2 regions of the Fructilactobacillus cliffordii genome follow, and region 2 is predicted to be linked to the other one. Evidence: riboswitches for the same ligand, from Rfam matches in the RefSeq annotation. Region 2 holds a riboswitch; the other holds the start of a gene.
What was found. Region 2 has a riboswitch for lysine ahead of M3M38_RS05920 (amino acid permease). Riboswitches for the same ligand answer to the same signal wherever they lie in the genome.

Region 1: linked by a shared signal. The riboswitch ahead of lysA (diaminopimelate decarboxylase) and the one ahead of M3M38_RS05920 (amino acid permease) in region 2 are both predicted to bind lysine.

The regions. Positions count from the first base shown of each region.
Region 1 is NZ_CP097117.1:820,051-827,669, reverse strand. Features, by position in the region: gene M3M38_RS04145 (NADPH-dependent FMN reductase) at 1-587, opposite strand, end outside; gene dapF (diaminopimelate epimerase) at 710-1,690, opposite strand; gene M3M38_RS04135 (aspartate kinase) at 1,706-3,082, opposite strand; lysine riboswitch at 3,262-3,436, shown strand; gene lysA (diaminopimelate decarboxylase) at 3,532-4,833, shown strand; gene dapD (2,3,4,5-tetrahydropyridine-2,6-dicarboxylate N-acetyltransferase) at 4,862-5,569, shown strand; gene M3M38_RS04120 (N-acetyldiaminopimelate deacetylase) at 5,573-6,727, shown strand; gene dapA (4-hydroxy-tetrahydrodipicolinate synthase) at 6,731-7,609, shown strand; gene dapB (4-hydroxy-tetrahydrodipicolinate reductase) at 7,613-7,619, shown strand, end outside.
Region 2 is NZ_CP097117.1:1,200,026-1,207,644, forward strand. Features, by position in the region: gene M3M38_RS05885 (threonine/serine exporter family protein) at 1-182, shown strand, start outside; gene M3M38_RS05890 (DUF1634 domain-containing protein) at 215-595, opposite strand; gene M3M38_RS05895 (sulfite exporter TauE/SafE family protein) at 595-1,440, opposite strand; gene M3M38_RS05900 (phosphatase PAP2 family protein) at 1,581-2,246, shown strand; gene M3M38_RS05905 (LysR family transcriptional regulator) at 2,304-3,182, opposite strand; gene M3M38_RS05910 (APC family permease) at 3,296-4,711, shown strand; gene M3M38_RS05915 (cysteine hydrolase family protein) at 4,780-5,340, opposite strand; lysine riboswitch at 5,457-5,625, shown strand; gene M3M38_RS05920 (amino acid permease) at 5,723-7,192, shown strand; gene M3M38_RS05925 (deoxynucleoside kinase) at 7,242-7,619, shown strand, end outside.

The sequences.
Region 1 (7,619 bases), 380 kb from region 2:
AGCTTAGTAGCGTAATCAGCGATGTTTTGTACCGTTTGTGTAATCTTTTCGGCGTAGTATTGTTGTTCGCTGGCTTCTAAGTCGGGATTGAGTTCGCCGGTTTCCGTAAAGATGTTTTGAATGAAACGTAGATTGAGGTTGCGTGGCACACTGACCAAGCTCAGCACTTGGAAAACTGGTAACCAAGCCATGGAAGCAAGGATTCCTCCAAACGAACCCATTGAGTAACTAATCGTTTGAATCGGCGTATCGCTAACTCCCGATCCCAGGTAGTCAAAGGCATTCTTTAAAGCTCCCGGAACCGAGTAGTCGTATTCGGGGGTTAACAGCAAAATCCCGTCACCAGCCGAAACGTCTTCGACCCATCGTTGGGCGTTGTCCGCTAAACCGTTGGGATAATCAGGCGTTCCCATTGGTGGTAGGGCCTCTGTATAAGGGTCTAGCTGGTAGTCACTGACCTTTAAGAATTTTAAGCTGACGTTGCTAGCCTTTTCTAGCTCAGCTTGGTTCCGTTGCAGGTATTGGAAGAGACGGTCTCCCATCGATGGTTCACGGACACTTCCTAAGATTACGTTTACAGTTGTCATAGTGTTTAACTCCTTTATGTATTTTGAATAGTCTTAGTATACCCACTTATTTTTAGTAAGTAAAGTGAAATGACTTCAATTAAAAAACTCGCCTTCCACGAAGAAGACGAGTTTTTTTGGTTTTAGTTAGTTTGCAGTGATTTGACCCAATTTTGGTAAGCAATTTCTTCCGTGGTGGGTTGGTAATCACCTTGGTCAAACTGACCGTTCAAGAGGGCGTTATCGCCAATGGTCCAGTTGCCGAGAGTGGTGGCATTGGCAATCAAGCGCAGTGCGTAATCCTGACCAGTCCGCGCCACGTGAACCTTCACCATTCCGCCCGGATTGTAAACGGTTACGACGTGGTCAAAGTCGCCCTGGTCGTGGTTTAAAACGTAGGCGAGACTGGTAGCGGTCATTCCAGTTCCACAGGCATTAGTGAAGCCCACGCCCCGTTCGTAGGTTTTGACGAAGAGTTCGTCCGGACCTAGAATTTCGGCAAAGTTGAGGTTTACTCCGTCAGGAAAGTACGGGTTTTGGCCGTTTAAGTAGGGACCTAATTGGGACTGTAAACCACCGGTTAAAGTTTCGTGGTCCATGAAACTAATCAAGTGGGGATTAGGAACTGCAATCGCGGTAAAATCAAGGTCTGGGGCAAGTTGGGGCAACGGTCGGTTTAAGACCGTGTTGCCGTCAAGTTCTGCAAACGGAAAGGCAGCCGCGTTGAAACGCACCGGGGCAATTTCGACCCCAAATGCTGGTACTTCCGGTGCTAATGTTTCAGCTTGTTCCACATGTAAATCAGCGTCTTGGGTTTCGACTAAAAATTTCGTTTGACCACTTTGTTCGGCAAGGTAGCGAGCGACCGTCCGCAAGCCGTTTCCACACATGGAAGCAATACTACCGTCAGCGTTAACTACCGTCATCTTGCCGGTACACCCCAGATGGTCGGAGTGATCAACGACTAGGATGCCGTCGATATCGTTAAAACGGTCGTCGTCACTTTGTTTTAGCTGCACGGCTAACTGTGAAATTTGGTCGAGGGTGGGTTCAGGATCGAATTGAGTCCGATCCAAGATGAAAAAGCGATTTTCAGAGCCATGGACTTTGCGTAAAGTTGGCATAATTAAGATCTCCTGTTAGTAATTAAAAATCCGGTTGTTATCAAAGAAGTGCTGGTAGATGAGTTTGACCGATTTTTGTGCATCAGCCTCATCGGTGCCCAGCATAATTGAGATTTTGGAAGCACCTTCGTTAATCATGTGAATGTTAATGTTGTGGTCGGTCAGGGGGCGGATGATTTTTTCAATCGTGTTTGGACTCAGTTGCATCCCTTCGCCGACGATCATAATGATGGCATAGTGGTCAATCCATTCTAACTGGTCAGGATGGAGTTCGTTTCTGATGTCATTGCACATCGCCTTGACCTTTTGTGGGGTCAGCTGCTTGTTATCAAAGATGATGGTTAAATCGTCAATCCCAGATGGCATGTGTTCGTAAGAAATCCCGTATTTGTACAAAATTTGGAGCAGTTTTAGGGTGAAACCGACTTCCTTGTTGAGCAGATAGCGGTGTAGGTAGAGGGCGGAAAAGCCCTTTGAACTGGCTACCCCGGTGATAAAGCCCTTTGGTTTAAAGCCCTTTTCCGGCACAATCAAGGTTCCGGGTAAATCCGGTTGGTTGGTGTTTTTGACGTTAATTGGAATCTGAGCATCGATGGCCGGAAGCAACGCCTCGTCGTGAAAGACGGAAAATCCGGCGTAGGACAGTTCTCGCATTTCCCGGTAGGTCATCGTTTGGATTCCCTTGGGTTGGGAAACAATGTGAGGATCAACCGAGTAAATCGCGTTGACGTCCGTAAAGTTCTCGTAAACTTCGGCGTGCAGCCCCTTGGCGACAATCGAACCGGTAATGTCAGATCCACCCCGCGAGAAGGTTGCAATCGTCCCATCATCCTCATTAATTCCAAAGAAGCCGGGAAAAACCATGTAGTCGGGATTGTCTCGGTAAGTGGCAAGGTGGTCGTAAGTGTCATCTGTAACGTGGGCATCGTTGACGGGGCCAGCCACGTTAAAGCCGATTTCTTTAGGGTCCATGAACTGGGTGGGAAGTCCGAGCTTGACTAGAATCTGACTTAACAGGTAGGCGTTCAGATACTCACCATGGGCTTTAAAAGTTGCTAGTTGGTGGGCGTAATCTGGATAAGTTTGGGTAGCTAAGCCCTGAATGACCGCTTGAATGTGGTCCATGACGGCTGCCGGTACGTTAAAATGTTCGGCAATGTTTTGATACCGGGCAATGATTTCTGCTTGTAGGTCGGCTACGGCGGCCCGTTTTTTTACTGCTTCTGAATACTGAATCAGTAAGTCCGTAACCTTGATGTCGCCCTTAAACCGGGTTCCGGGGGCCGAAACTACGATGGCCCGGCGCTCTGGATCTTGTTGGATAATGTGGATGATTTTTTCGAACTGGGTGGCGTCCGCTAACGAACTGCCCCCAAATTTAACTACTTTCATAGATTATTTAACCTCGTTGGTTGGATTACTAGTGAAACTATCATCATTTTTTTAATTGTGCAACTCAATTATGCGCAATAACGGACATTTTTGGCAAACTCTATATAGAAATAAAGAAATTTAGGTCAGGAAGCTAGCAAGAGGTTGACGGCTGGGGGCTTTTTCGTTATGCTGGAAACAAATCAAATAGAGGTCGCACGGGATAAAAGTACTTAGGGGAGTTGCCATCCAACTTTGAAGCTAGGGAAAGGGTTCCGTGCCGAAGTGCTAGGGGAGATGGACCTTAGATAACTGGGACGTAGTTTAAGAGACTGCGGACTGTCGGGATTCAGTTCCCGGGGAGCTATTCATAAAATCGATTCTAACCTGCGACAATAGGGTCTTTTGGACGGAGCTTCCGTACCGAAAGGCCCTTTTTGTTTGGTTATAGCGATTGAGGAGGAAAAAGAATGTTAAGTAGTGATGAAGTTCAGGATAATCAATTATTAATTGGTGGCATCCCGGCCACGAAGCTTGCAGATGAATTTGGCACCCCGCTGCAAGTCTATGATGTGGCTAAGATTCGCCAGCAGATTCGGGCCTTTGCCCGGGTGTTTGAAGAACAACATGTGGACTACGCAGTTAGTTACGCCAGCAAGGCCTTTGCCTGTGTCGCCATGTACCAGGTGGTTAACCAGGAACACGCGCACATTGACGTGGTTTCGGCCGGTGAATTAGCGACGGCCATCAAAGCGGATTTCCCGATGGAAAAAGTTAGTTTCCACGGGAACAACAAATCTTACGAAGAGTTACAAATGGCCGTCCGGCATCACGTCGGCACGATTATGCTCGATAACTTCTATGAAATTGGATTGTTAGCCCGGGTCCTAGAGGAAGAAGACGCGGAAATTAACGTAATGCTACGGGTTTCTCCAGCCGTTTCGGCCCACACCCACGAATTCATCCAAACTGGTCAACAGGACAGTAAGTTTGGGTTTGACCTCTTGACCGGTCAAGAGGACCAAGCGCTGCAATTGGTGTTAGACCAACCGCGGATGCATCTGCAGGGAGTTCATTCCCACATTGGTTCGCAAATTTTTGCGACCGACGGCTTTAAGATTGAAACCCAGAAACTGGTGCAGTTAATGAAGCGGTGGCGCGATGAGTTTAACTACACGCCACAGGTGGTGAACGTTGGAGGGGGCTTTGGAATCCAGTATACGGATGACGATCACCCGATTCGTCCAGAAGAATTTGTGGAACAGATTTTAACGACCTTGAAGGAAGAAACGGAAGCCAACGACTTACCGTTACCAGCGGTCTGGATCGAACCGGGTCGTTCAATTGCCGGTCCCGCCGGCGTGAGTCTTTACCGGGTCGGATCGCAAAAGACGATTTCAGAAATTCGCAAGTACGTAGCGGTCGACGGCGGAATGGGCGATAACATTCGCCCCGCCCTTTATGGTGCAGCTTACGAAGCAGTGGCCGCCGACAATGTCCATCCCGAAAAGACCGAAACGGTCACGGTAGCTGGTAAGTACTGTGAATCGGGAGACATCCTGGTGAAGGATGCGCACCTTCCTGAGGTCAAAGCAGGTGACGTGATTGCCGTACTAGCAACCGGGGCTTATGGGTACTCGATGGCTTCCAACTACAACCGGAATCCACGTCCTGCCGTGGTCTTCGTTGAAAACGGAAAAGCTCGGGTTGTGGTGAAACGCGAAACGTTAGCGGACTTGACGCACCTAGACGTTGCCCTTGATGAAAACTAACCTAAACATTTAATGAAGGAGTAAAAACATGGCTGAAATGAACGCACAAGAAATCATTCAATTTATCGGGAACGCGGAAAAGAAAACGAACGTGAAGGTTTATCTCAAAGGGGACCTTGCTGCCATTGATTTTCCGGCTTTGCTGCGCGCGTTTGTAAATGATCAAACCGGCGTGATCTTTGGAGACTGGAAGGACGTCAAACCGTTCCTAGCCGCTAACGACTCCCACATTACTGACTACGAAATTGAAAACGACGGCCGGAATTCAGCCGTTCCGTTGTTGGATACGAAAGACATTGAAGCCCGGATTGAACCCGGTGCTATCATTCGGGATCAGGTTAAGATTGGCAAAGACGCCGTGATTATGATGGGCGCTTTGATTAACATCGGGGCCGAAATTGGGGCCGATTCCATGATCGACATGGGCGCGGTCCTAGGTGGCCGGGCCATCGTCGGCAAGCACTCTCACATTGGTGCTGGAGCTGTTTTAGCTGGAGTGATTGAACCAGCTAGCGCTAAACCAGTGCAAATTGACGATGACGTGTTAGTCGGCGCCAACGCCGTGGTAATCGAAGGCGTGCACGTCGGTAAAGGTGCCGTAGTAGCTGCTGGCGCCGTGGTAACCGAAGACGTCGCTCCTTACACGGTGGTGGCTGGAATGCCAGCGAAGAAGGTCAAAGACGTGAACCAAAAGACCTTGGACAAGACCAAACTCGAAGACGACCTGCGGGGCTAAACCATGACATTGGATTTACACGAACTTTATCAAGAACTCCATCAGATTCCAGAACTCGCCTTACACGAATTTCAAACGCATGATCTGTTAATGAAGCAGATTGATGCTTTGACAGCTGACTGTGACTTCGCGGAGGTGCAGGTTCCGGAACAGTTACCGACCGCCATCATGGTGTTATTACATGGAAGTAACCCGACCCGGACGATTGGGTACCGGACGGATATTGATGCCCTACCGGTGACTGAAGATACCGGATTGCCGTTTCGGTCGCAGCACGAAGGCCGGATGCACGCCTGTGGGCATGACATTCACATGACCGTGGCCGTGGGGGTGCTGGCCCAGTTTGTAAAAGCACAACCAACCGATAACCTGCTGTTCTTCTTTCAACCAGCCGAAGAAAGTGAGAACGGGGGGAAGTTGGCGTATGAAGATGGCCTCTTTACCGGGCAATGGCGACCTGATGAATTTTACGGCTTGCACGATAATCCCCAACTTCCCGCTGGCGCCATTGGTTGTCGGATGGGGACCCTCTTTGCTGGGACCACGGAAGTGGACGTTCACTTTACGGGGACGCAGGGACACGCGGCCTATCCACAATTCGCGAACGACATGGTTGTCGCTGCCAGTCAGTTCATCGGGCAGGTGCAAACGATTGTGTCGCGGAGCGTCGATCCGATTGAAGGCGGGGTGATTACCTTCGGGCAGTTTAACGCTGGGACGATTCGGAACGTGATTGCCGGAGAAGCCGACCTCCACGGGACGATTCGGGGCCTGACCCAGAAAATGATTGAACACATTGATGACCGGCTCCGGGCCGTAGCAAACGGAATTGCAATGAGTTACGACTGCCAGGTGGATCTCCACTTAAACCAAGGGGGCTACCTCCCGGTGGAAAACAATCCGCACCTGACGCAGGAGTTTATTCAATATATGGAAAAGAACCCGCACGTCCAGTACATTGAAACCGAACCGGCGATGACCGGGGAGGACTTTGGGTACCTACTGTCCAAGTTCCCAGGCACCATGTTTTGGCTGGGCATCGGCGATCCCGAGCATCAACTGCACTCCAGTGAACTGGTGCCGAACGAAGCAGCGATTGAACCCGGGATTAGTGCGATTACCGGCTGGTTACAACAACGAATGACAGAAAAGGAGTAAATGATGGCTGATTTTACTAAGACTGATATCATTACGGCGCTGATTACGCCCTTTACTGCAGACCAAGAAATTAATTATCCGGCCCTAGAAACGTTGACGGACCGATTGTTACAAGAAGGTGGCGATGGATTTTTAATCGGGGGGACGACGGGAGAAACACCGACGTTAACCCACGATGAAAAGATTAGTTTATACACGAACTTTGCCCAGTTTATCGACGGTCGGGTGCCCGTGATTGCGGGAACCGGAAGCAACAATACCCAAGCAACCATCGACTTCACGACAGAAGTTAGTCAGATTCCGGGCATTGATGCAGCGTTAGTGGTGGTGCCGTATTACAACAAACCCAATCAAGTGGGGATGAAAGCGCACTTCCGGGCCGTTGCTCAAGCCACAAATTTTCCGATTATTATCTACAACATTCCGGGTCGGACCGGAGTTAAGATGGACGTTGATACAATTGTTGAACTAAGCCATGAATCCAACATCATTGGGATTAAGCAGTGTGGTTCGATGGAAGAATTTGAAGCGATTGTGCAACAAACACCTGACGACTTCCTGGTATACACCGGAGAAGACCCACAGAGCTTATTTGCGCGCAGCGTCGGCGGAAACGGAGTGGTTTCGGTGGCTTCCCACCTTTACTTGCCAGAAATGCGGCAAATGTATGATTTAATGAACACCGATTTAGCGCAAGCCGGTCAATTACAACGGGACCTGACGCCGAAGATGCAGGGCTTATTCTTATACCCATCCCCATCGGCCGTGAAGTTCATGTTGACGCGGAACGGTCTTGACGTCGGGGGTTGCCGGCTACCCATTACCGATTTGACCGCCGTTGAACAAGCCTACGTTTTAGAAGCACTCGGAGAAAAGGAGTAGTTTATGCCAA
Region 2 (7,619 bases):
GCCAGGCCTATCAGGTTATGAAATACGTCGCGATGAATCAGCCCCACATGGCTTTTTACTATTTAACTCAAGTGGTGATGATTGCGGGTTCGATTGCGATGGGATTTTTGCTTTCTGAACTTTTTATTCAACTATTTTATTACACCAGACGTCAGATACTAAGAAAGCTGGACCACATGTGAGTGGTTCAGCTTTTTTAATTGTTATTTTATTTTTAAAGGTGAAATTCGATGCCGAGCCAGAAACTGGTTAGCAGAATCACGAGCACCAGGCTGGTAATCACCATGTATAAAGAATCATGTTCGCGGTAAAACGAGTAAATCGAAACGACCACCCGGAGCACCGGCGTGAGAATGAGGGCAAAAATCCCAGTCATCATCACGGCGTACGGTTTCCCGGTCACCAGTCCTTGCAATAATTCGAAGAAGTTCTTGACGTGGTAGTGGGTGGCGACGCCTAGACTGCCGCTCATTAGGTAGAGCAGGAGACCGATAATCATAATGGTGGCGGCCACAATTACTCCCCAACGGAGGATTTTTCCGATGGTTTGTTCAACGGCTTGCATTTCGTTAGTAGCAGGTTTGCTGGTTTTCATTAGATGGTCACCCCAAATCCTTTAAGAATCATTTGTAATCCGAGGTACAAGAGAATCGGAATGAAGATAATCCGCATCAAGCGGGTTGGCATAATTTGCATGACCCGGGAACCGATGGCCGCCCCGACGATGATTCCCAGGGCAAGAGGTACTGCAATCTGGGGCAGAATTGAACCGTTGAAGAAGTAGATGGTAGCACTGGCGGCTGCCGTGACTCCCATCATCAGGTTACTGGTTGAACTGGACGGCTTGAGCGGCATCTTCATGAAGGTATCCATGGCGATGACTTTAAAAGCCCCCGAACCGATGCCGAGTAATCCGCTGGCAACGCCTGCCCCAAACATAATTCCAAAGCCGGTCGGGACGTTCGTGACCCCATAGTCAATTTCTTTGTGAAGGTTTTTATCGTAGTACGAACCATTGAGTCGGAGGTCCTTAGCAATCTTGTCATCGGTATGGGTGATTTGATCACTATTTTTTCCCCACAGTTTGCGGACCATGTTGGCTCCAGAAAAGAACAACAGGAAACCGAACAGAATGTAGAGAAAAATGGGATTCAACACACCGGTTAAGAGCGCTCCCACGATGGCCCCGACTGACGTGGCAATTTCCAAAAACATGGCCACCCGAAGGTTTAAGACGTTATCGCGCAGATAGGCAATCGTCGCCCCGGAACTGGTGGCAATCACCGCAATCAGGCTCGCCCCAATCGCATACTTGATGTCTAGTCCCATTCCGAGGGTTAGAACGGGGGTGATAATCATCCCACCTCCGATTCCAAGGATGGCGCCGAGGATGCCGACTAAGACGCCGACGCCTAGCATGATCACAATACTATTGAGCATGGTAATTCTCCTTTAGCATAAATATAATTTATTGTAACGCAAAAAACGTTTCGCCGCAGAGGACTTGGGTTCAATTCTGGGTTAGCTAGTGGAATATGCTATACTAGCACTACTGAATTAATGCGGAGGGAAAGAGAAAAATGATAATTAAAAGAGATCCAAGTCGTCCCTATAAGCTGGTGATTTCAGGGTTAATTACCCTGATCTTAGCAATTGCGATCAAGCTTAACTGGGGCTTTATTAACTTTTTAGATACGATTGGAGTGGGCGTGGTCCAACACTGGAGCTCGAACTTTTGGACGAGTTTCTTTACAATCGTGAGTTTCATTGCCAGTCCTAAGATGGACGTGGTGTGGATGATTCTGTTGGCCTTTATTCTCTGGGGCTGCCGGGCACGAATTCCGGCGTTGTTCTCGCTGTGTTTGTTAGTCGGAGGAGACGCACTGGGCTTTATCGTAAAGCACTTGGTGGGTCGTGCTCGTCCGGCCTTACATTTAGCCAAGGACACAGGCTACAGCTTCCCAAGTGGGCACGTCTTAGGAACAATGCTGGTCTTAAGCATCATCTGGATTATTTTAGTGCCCATGATTAACGAGAAAAATAGTATGTGGATCGTGCGGACTATCTTAGTAATTTGGTTAATCCTGGTTATGATTTCCCGGGTTTATCTGAACGCACACTTCCCTACTGATGTGGTGGGTGCGGCTACTTTGGCCTACTTCTGGCTACAAATTGCAGAATACCTGTACGTTCGGTATGCGCCCCGCTTAGCGCAAGCAAAATTTTTTCAGCGTAGTAATTATTAATCATTAAAATGAATCCCCTTAGTTAGCTCATCATTCTAGTTAACTGAGGGGATTTTTTTAGTCCAACTGCTCTCTTTGTGAGATGACGTATTTGAGAAAGTGGGTGCTGGCGAGGGAGAGTCCCGCCGGATTTTGGTAGGCAATGTCAATGTCTTGCGCCACCTCTGGCTCCGTGTGGGCCGTCTTAATGTTGAAATCAGAGTTTCCAACCATTAACTCGGAAACGAGACTCACTCCCAGACCGGCTTCTACCATCGCCATCACGGTGTAATCGTCTTGAATCTGGTCCTTAATCTCCGGATTAATGCCGATTTTTTCAAACGCGGCCCGGACGTCACTGTGTGAGCCCTCGGGAATTAAGATGATGTTGTTTGAATGGGCTTTGAGGTCAGCGAGGCTGACCACTTCCTGATCAGCCAGGGGATGATCCGGATCCATAACCGCGACCAACCGCTCCCGTTTGAGCGGAGTGGTGAACAGTCCCTGAGTGAGAGTTTGCTTGATAAAGCCAAGATCGACCTTCCCGCGCTTGATGTCTGCAAGGATTTCATCGTAATCGCCCTGCTGATACAGGGTGAAATGCACGTGAGGATGTTGAGCTTCAAACCCCTTAATCAATCCCGGGAGCCAGTACCGCGAAGTACTGTTACTGGCCCCAATGCGGACGGTTCCCGTTTCTAAGCCGTTGATTTGGTCGGCGATTGTGTGGGTGGTTTCATACTGGCGTAACAGTTGCTGGAATTCGGGGTACAGTTTTTGGCCCGCGGGCGTCAACTTGATGCCCCGCCGGGAACGTTGCAACAGGCGCACGTTAAATTCGGTCTCTAGACTTGCCACGGTTTGACTGACGGATGACTGGGTGTAGCCCAGCTCGTGGGCGGCGCGCGTGAAACTCCCGGTTTCGATAATCTTTTGGAAGACGGCAAAGCGATTCATTATATCAGTTCTCCTAATGTTTCTATTAAAAAGATTAATTTTACTTATTTAAGTCTAGCCGGTAAGATAAGAAACATCAATTAAAACTTAGATAGCGACGAAAGGAGCAAGCCATGCGAAATCGGATTTTTAAACAAGAATCAGTTACTAATTACATGAAGGCCGATGCTCGGTTAAAACGGACGCTCGGCGCATGGGACCTGGTCGCGCTGGGCATTGGGGCCGTGATTGGAACCGGAATCTTTATTTTGCCAGGCCACGAAGCGGCGCAACACGCCGGCCCGGCGGTAGCAATTGCCTTTTTACTGGCAGCCTTATTGTCGGGAGTCGTGGGCATGGCATATGCCGAATTTTCCTCCGCCATGCCGATTGCGGGGTCAGCCTACTCGTTTGGAACGGTGGTTTACGGTGAAATCGTCGGTTGGATTATCGGTTGGGCGCTAATCTTGGAGTACTTCTTGGCGGTTTCTGCCGAAGCGACTGGGTTTGCCGCCTACTTTAACAATAACCTGTTGGCGCCCCTCGGGGTGAAATTACCCACCGCATTGCAGGCTGGTCCACTCGAAGGAGGAATGGTGAACGTGACTGCTGTCCTGATTATTTTGGTGATTGCCTTGATTATCGCGAAGGGCGCAGACCTCTCGAAGAAGGTTGAAAACACCGCTGTGGTGGTAAAAGTGGCCATTATTATTATTTTCATTGGGATCGGGGTCTTTTACATTAAGTCCGGTAACTACGTGCCGTTTTATCCCAAGCAATTTCGCGGAGCACCCTTCGGACTTGGGGGAATTTCAACTGCGGCTGCCACCGTCTTCTTTGCCTTCATCGGGTTTGACGCGTTGGCTGCCAACTCGGCGGAAACGATTAACCCGAAACGCAACGTGGTGCGCGGGATTTTGGGGACCGTGTTAATTGCAGTAGTCCTTTACGTGGCCTTTTCGTTGGTCTTGGTTGGAATGGTGCACTATACGCAACTAAACGTTGACGATCCGGCTGCTTATGCGCTACACGTTGTTCACCTAGATGGTTGGAACAAGTTGATCACAATTGGAGCGTTGTTTGGAATCTTTACCGCCATGGTAACCATGTTCTTCGGGGGCTCTCGGTTGGTCTATGCGCTGGGTCGTGATGGCCTGCTTTCGAAGAAAATGGGGCAGGTGGATGAAAAGACCAAGGTGCCTCGGAATGCCGTGGTAATCGCGTTGGTCGTCCAAGCCTTCTTTGCCGGAGTAGTACCACTGGAACAACTGGCATCCTTGATTAACGCCGGAACGTTGCTGGCCTTTGCCTGCATCTCCTTTGGCATTATTCCGCTACGAAAGCGCAAAGACATCCCGAACGATGGGTTTAAGATGCCGTGGTACCCGGTCCTTCCAATTCTGGCCGGCTTGTGTAGCATCTATTTCATCATCATGCTACCTAATGCCACCAAGCTGGCGGTCGGATTGTGGATTGTGATTGGTTTAATCGTGTATTTTACCTATGGATTGTGGCATTCGAAGTTGCAACAACGAGATCAATCTGAATAAAGTGTTTAATTTAGCTAACCAAAAAACGCTCTTCCGCATTAAACCGGAAGAGCGTTTTTTGGTTTTAATTAATCTGCAATGCGAGCCCCGAGGGCATTTTGAAAGTGTTGCAAGGCAAATTCTTGGTTTTCAGGCGAAAAGCCGGCGGTTGCCTTAGGATGAATCACCAGTTGGTAACCCAGATTGTAGGCGCTGACCGCAGTGTGCAGCAGGCAGATGTCACTAGCAACTCCGGTTAAATGGAGTTCGGTGATGCCACGGGCCCGCAGCTGCAAGTCTAAATCGGTCCCAGCAAAGGAACTGTACCGCGTTTTGTCCATTTCCCACACGTTGGGGTCGGCTTGGTGTTCGTTGTACCAGGGTTGGAGCTGCCCGTAAAACTCCCGGCCCCAAGTATCTTTGAGGTTGTGAGGGGGAAAGAGCTTGGATTCTGGATGGTAGGGATCGTCTTGTTGGTGTAAATCAGTGGGGAGAATGACAACATCGCCTCTTTCAGCGAATTGATTGGCAAGATTGATAATTGTGGGTTCAGCCGCTTGCGCTGTTTTACCCAGGGTTAATGCTCCGTCATCTGCAACAAAATCGTTGGTATAGTCAATAATCAGTAAAGCCTGCTTGGTGGTCATCATAAACACTCCTTTAGCAATTTTGCTTTAGTATAACAGAGCCAGGACCCAGTTGATGTTAGGACGATTTGCAATTCCGCACAGAAACCCATATACTGGGAAGGAATTGAATAACTTAGAATCTAAGAAGAGGAGCAATTTTCATCAGTACAGCTAGGGAGGGGACCACTCCGAAGAAATAGTTGGAAAGGGAACGTTGCCGAAACTAGCCGGGTGGAACCGGGCTGGTTGGGCCTTGGTTGAAGAAATCAAGGACTGTCGCACTTGATGCGGAGCGCTTTAACGGACTAACCCGAATATCAAAGTGGGGACTCTTCTGGATTAGGAAGGGTCCCTTTTTAGTTGTTGACCAAGGGGATTAGACATATAAGAGGAGGAAAAAAGAATGGCAGAAGAAAAGGTAACTCAGCACGTGAAGCGGGGCTTAAAGTCCCGGCACGTGTCGATGATTGCCCTCGGTGGCTGTATCGGAACTGGTTTGTTTGTTGCCAGTGGAGGAGCCATCAGTAAGGCTGGTCCGGGAGGCGCCCTGGTTGCCTACATTTTAATGGGAATCATGGTGTACTTCTTGATGACTAGTTTGGGAGAAATGGCCACGAACTTGCCGGTTTCTGGGTCGTTTTCAACCTATGCGGCGAAGTACGTGGATCCCGCATTGGGGTTTGCGATGGGCTGGAACTACTGGTTTAACTGGGCGATTACCGTGGCGGTGGACGTTTCGACCGTTTCGTTGGTCATGGCGTTTTGGTTCCCACATTTTCCGGCCTGGATTTGGAGTGCGATTGCGTTAACGCTAATCTTTGTGATTAACGCGTTAGCCGTGTCGGCCTTTGGAGAAACCGAGTTTTGGATGTCGTTGATCAAGGTGATTACCATCATCATCTTCCTCATCGTGGGATTCTTAACCATCTTTGGGATTATGGGCGGGCACGCCACCGGCTTGAGTAACTTTACCTATAAAGATGCGCCGTTTGTGCACGGAATTCCGGGAATCATCAGCGTGTTCGTGGTCGCCGGGTTCTCGTTTCAGGGAACTGAACTGGTTGGGATTACGTCTGGAGAAGCTGATGATCCGCGCAAGAGTGTGCCCAAGGCCATTCACGAAGTTTTCTGGCGGATTATTCTCTTTTACTTCCTCGCGATCTTCGTGATTGCGGCGGTAATTCCGTACACGAGTCCAGATCTGCTAGGTTCATCTGCGAGTGACGTTTCGATCAGTCCCTTTACAATTGTGTTTGAACGGGCCGGATTGGCGGCAGCGGCCAGTGTCATGAATGCGGTTATTTTAACCTCCGTGATTTCATCGGCCAACTCTGGGATGTACGCTTCGACCCGGATGCTCTATTCCATGGCGGACGAGGGTTACGCCCCGAAAATGTTTGGTAAGGTTTCCAAGCGCGGGATTCCTTTCTTAGCCTTGTTGGCTACGACCGCTGTAGCGTTATTAACCTTCTTAACTAGTTTCATGGGTCCGCAGATTTACCTGTGGTTAGTCGCTGCTTCCGGATTAACTGGGTTCATTGCCTGGTTCGGGATTGCACTTTCCCACTATCGCTTCCGGCGGGCCTTTATTGCCCAGGGACACCATCTCGACGAACTGAAGTATCACGCGACCTGGTTCCCATTTGGACCGATTCTCTGTTTGATTTTGTGTATCGTGGTAATCTTTGGCCAAGACGTGGGTGCCTTCGTTCACGGTCAATGGTTCCAAATTGCGGTAACGTACATCAGCGTGCCGCTGGTTTTGGCGCTCTACATTGGTTACAAATTGGTTAAGCATACGCATTTGATTCCATTGGACCAGGTTGACGTTGCTCCGGCTGACTTAAGTCAGGAAAACAAAGACCAGGATTAATGCTACAATGGAAGGTGCTTTGTAAATCAGTGTCAATGGAGGATGCACCATGATTGTTTTATCGGGACCAATTGGAGCGGGGAAGACGACGTTAACCACGCTGTTAGCGGAGCATTTGAACGCGCCCGCTTTTTATGAATCAGTGGATGATAATGAGATTCTGCCGTTGTTTTATCAGGATCCGCAAAAGTACGCCTTTTTGTTGCAGATCTACTTTTTAAACAAACGACTGGATGCGATTAAGGAGGCCAACGCTAACCAGTACAGCGTGATGGACCGGTCCTTATTTGAAGACTCGTTGTTGTTTCATTTAAACGCGGATTTAGGTCGTTCCACCAAGACGGAAGTAGAAACGTACGACTCGTTACTGGCCAATATGTTGGATCCGGTGTCTCCCGATGATTATCAAAAGATTCCTGATCTTTTA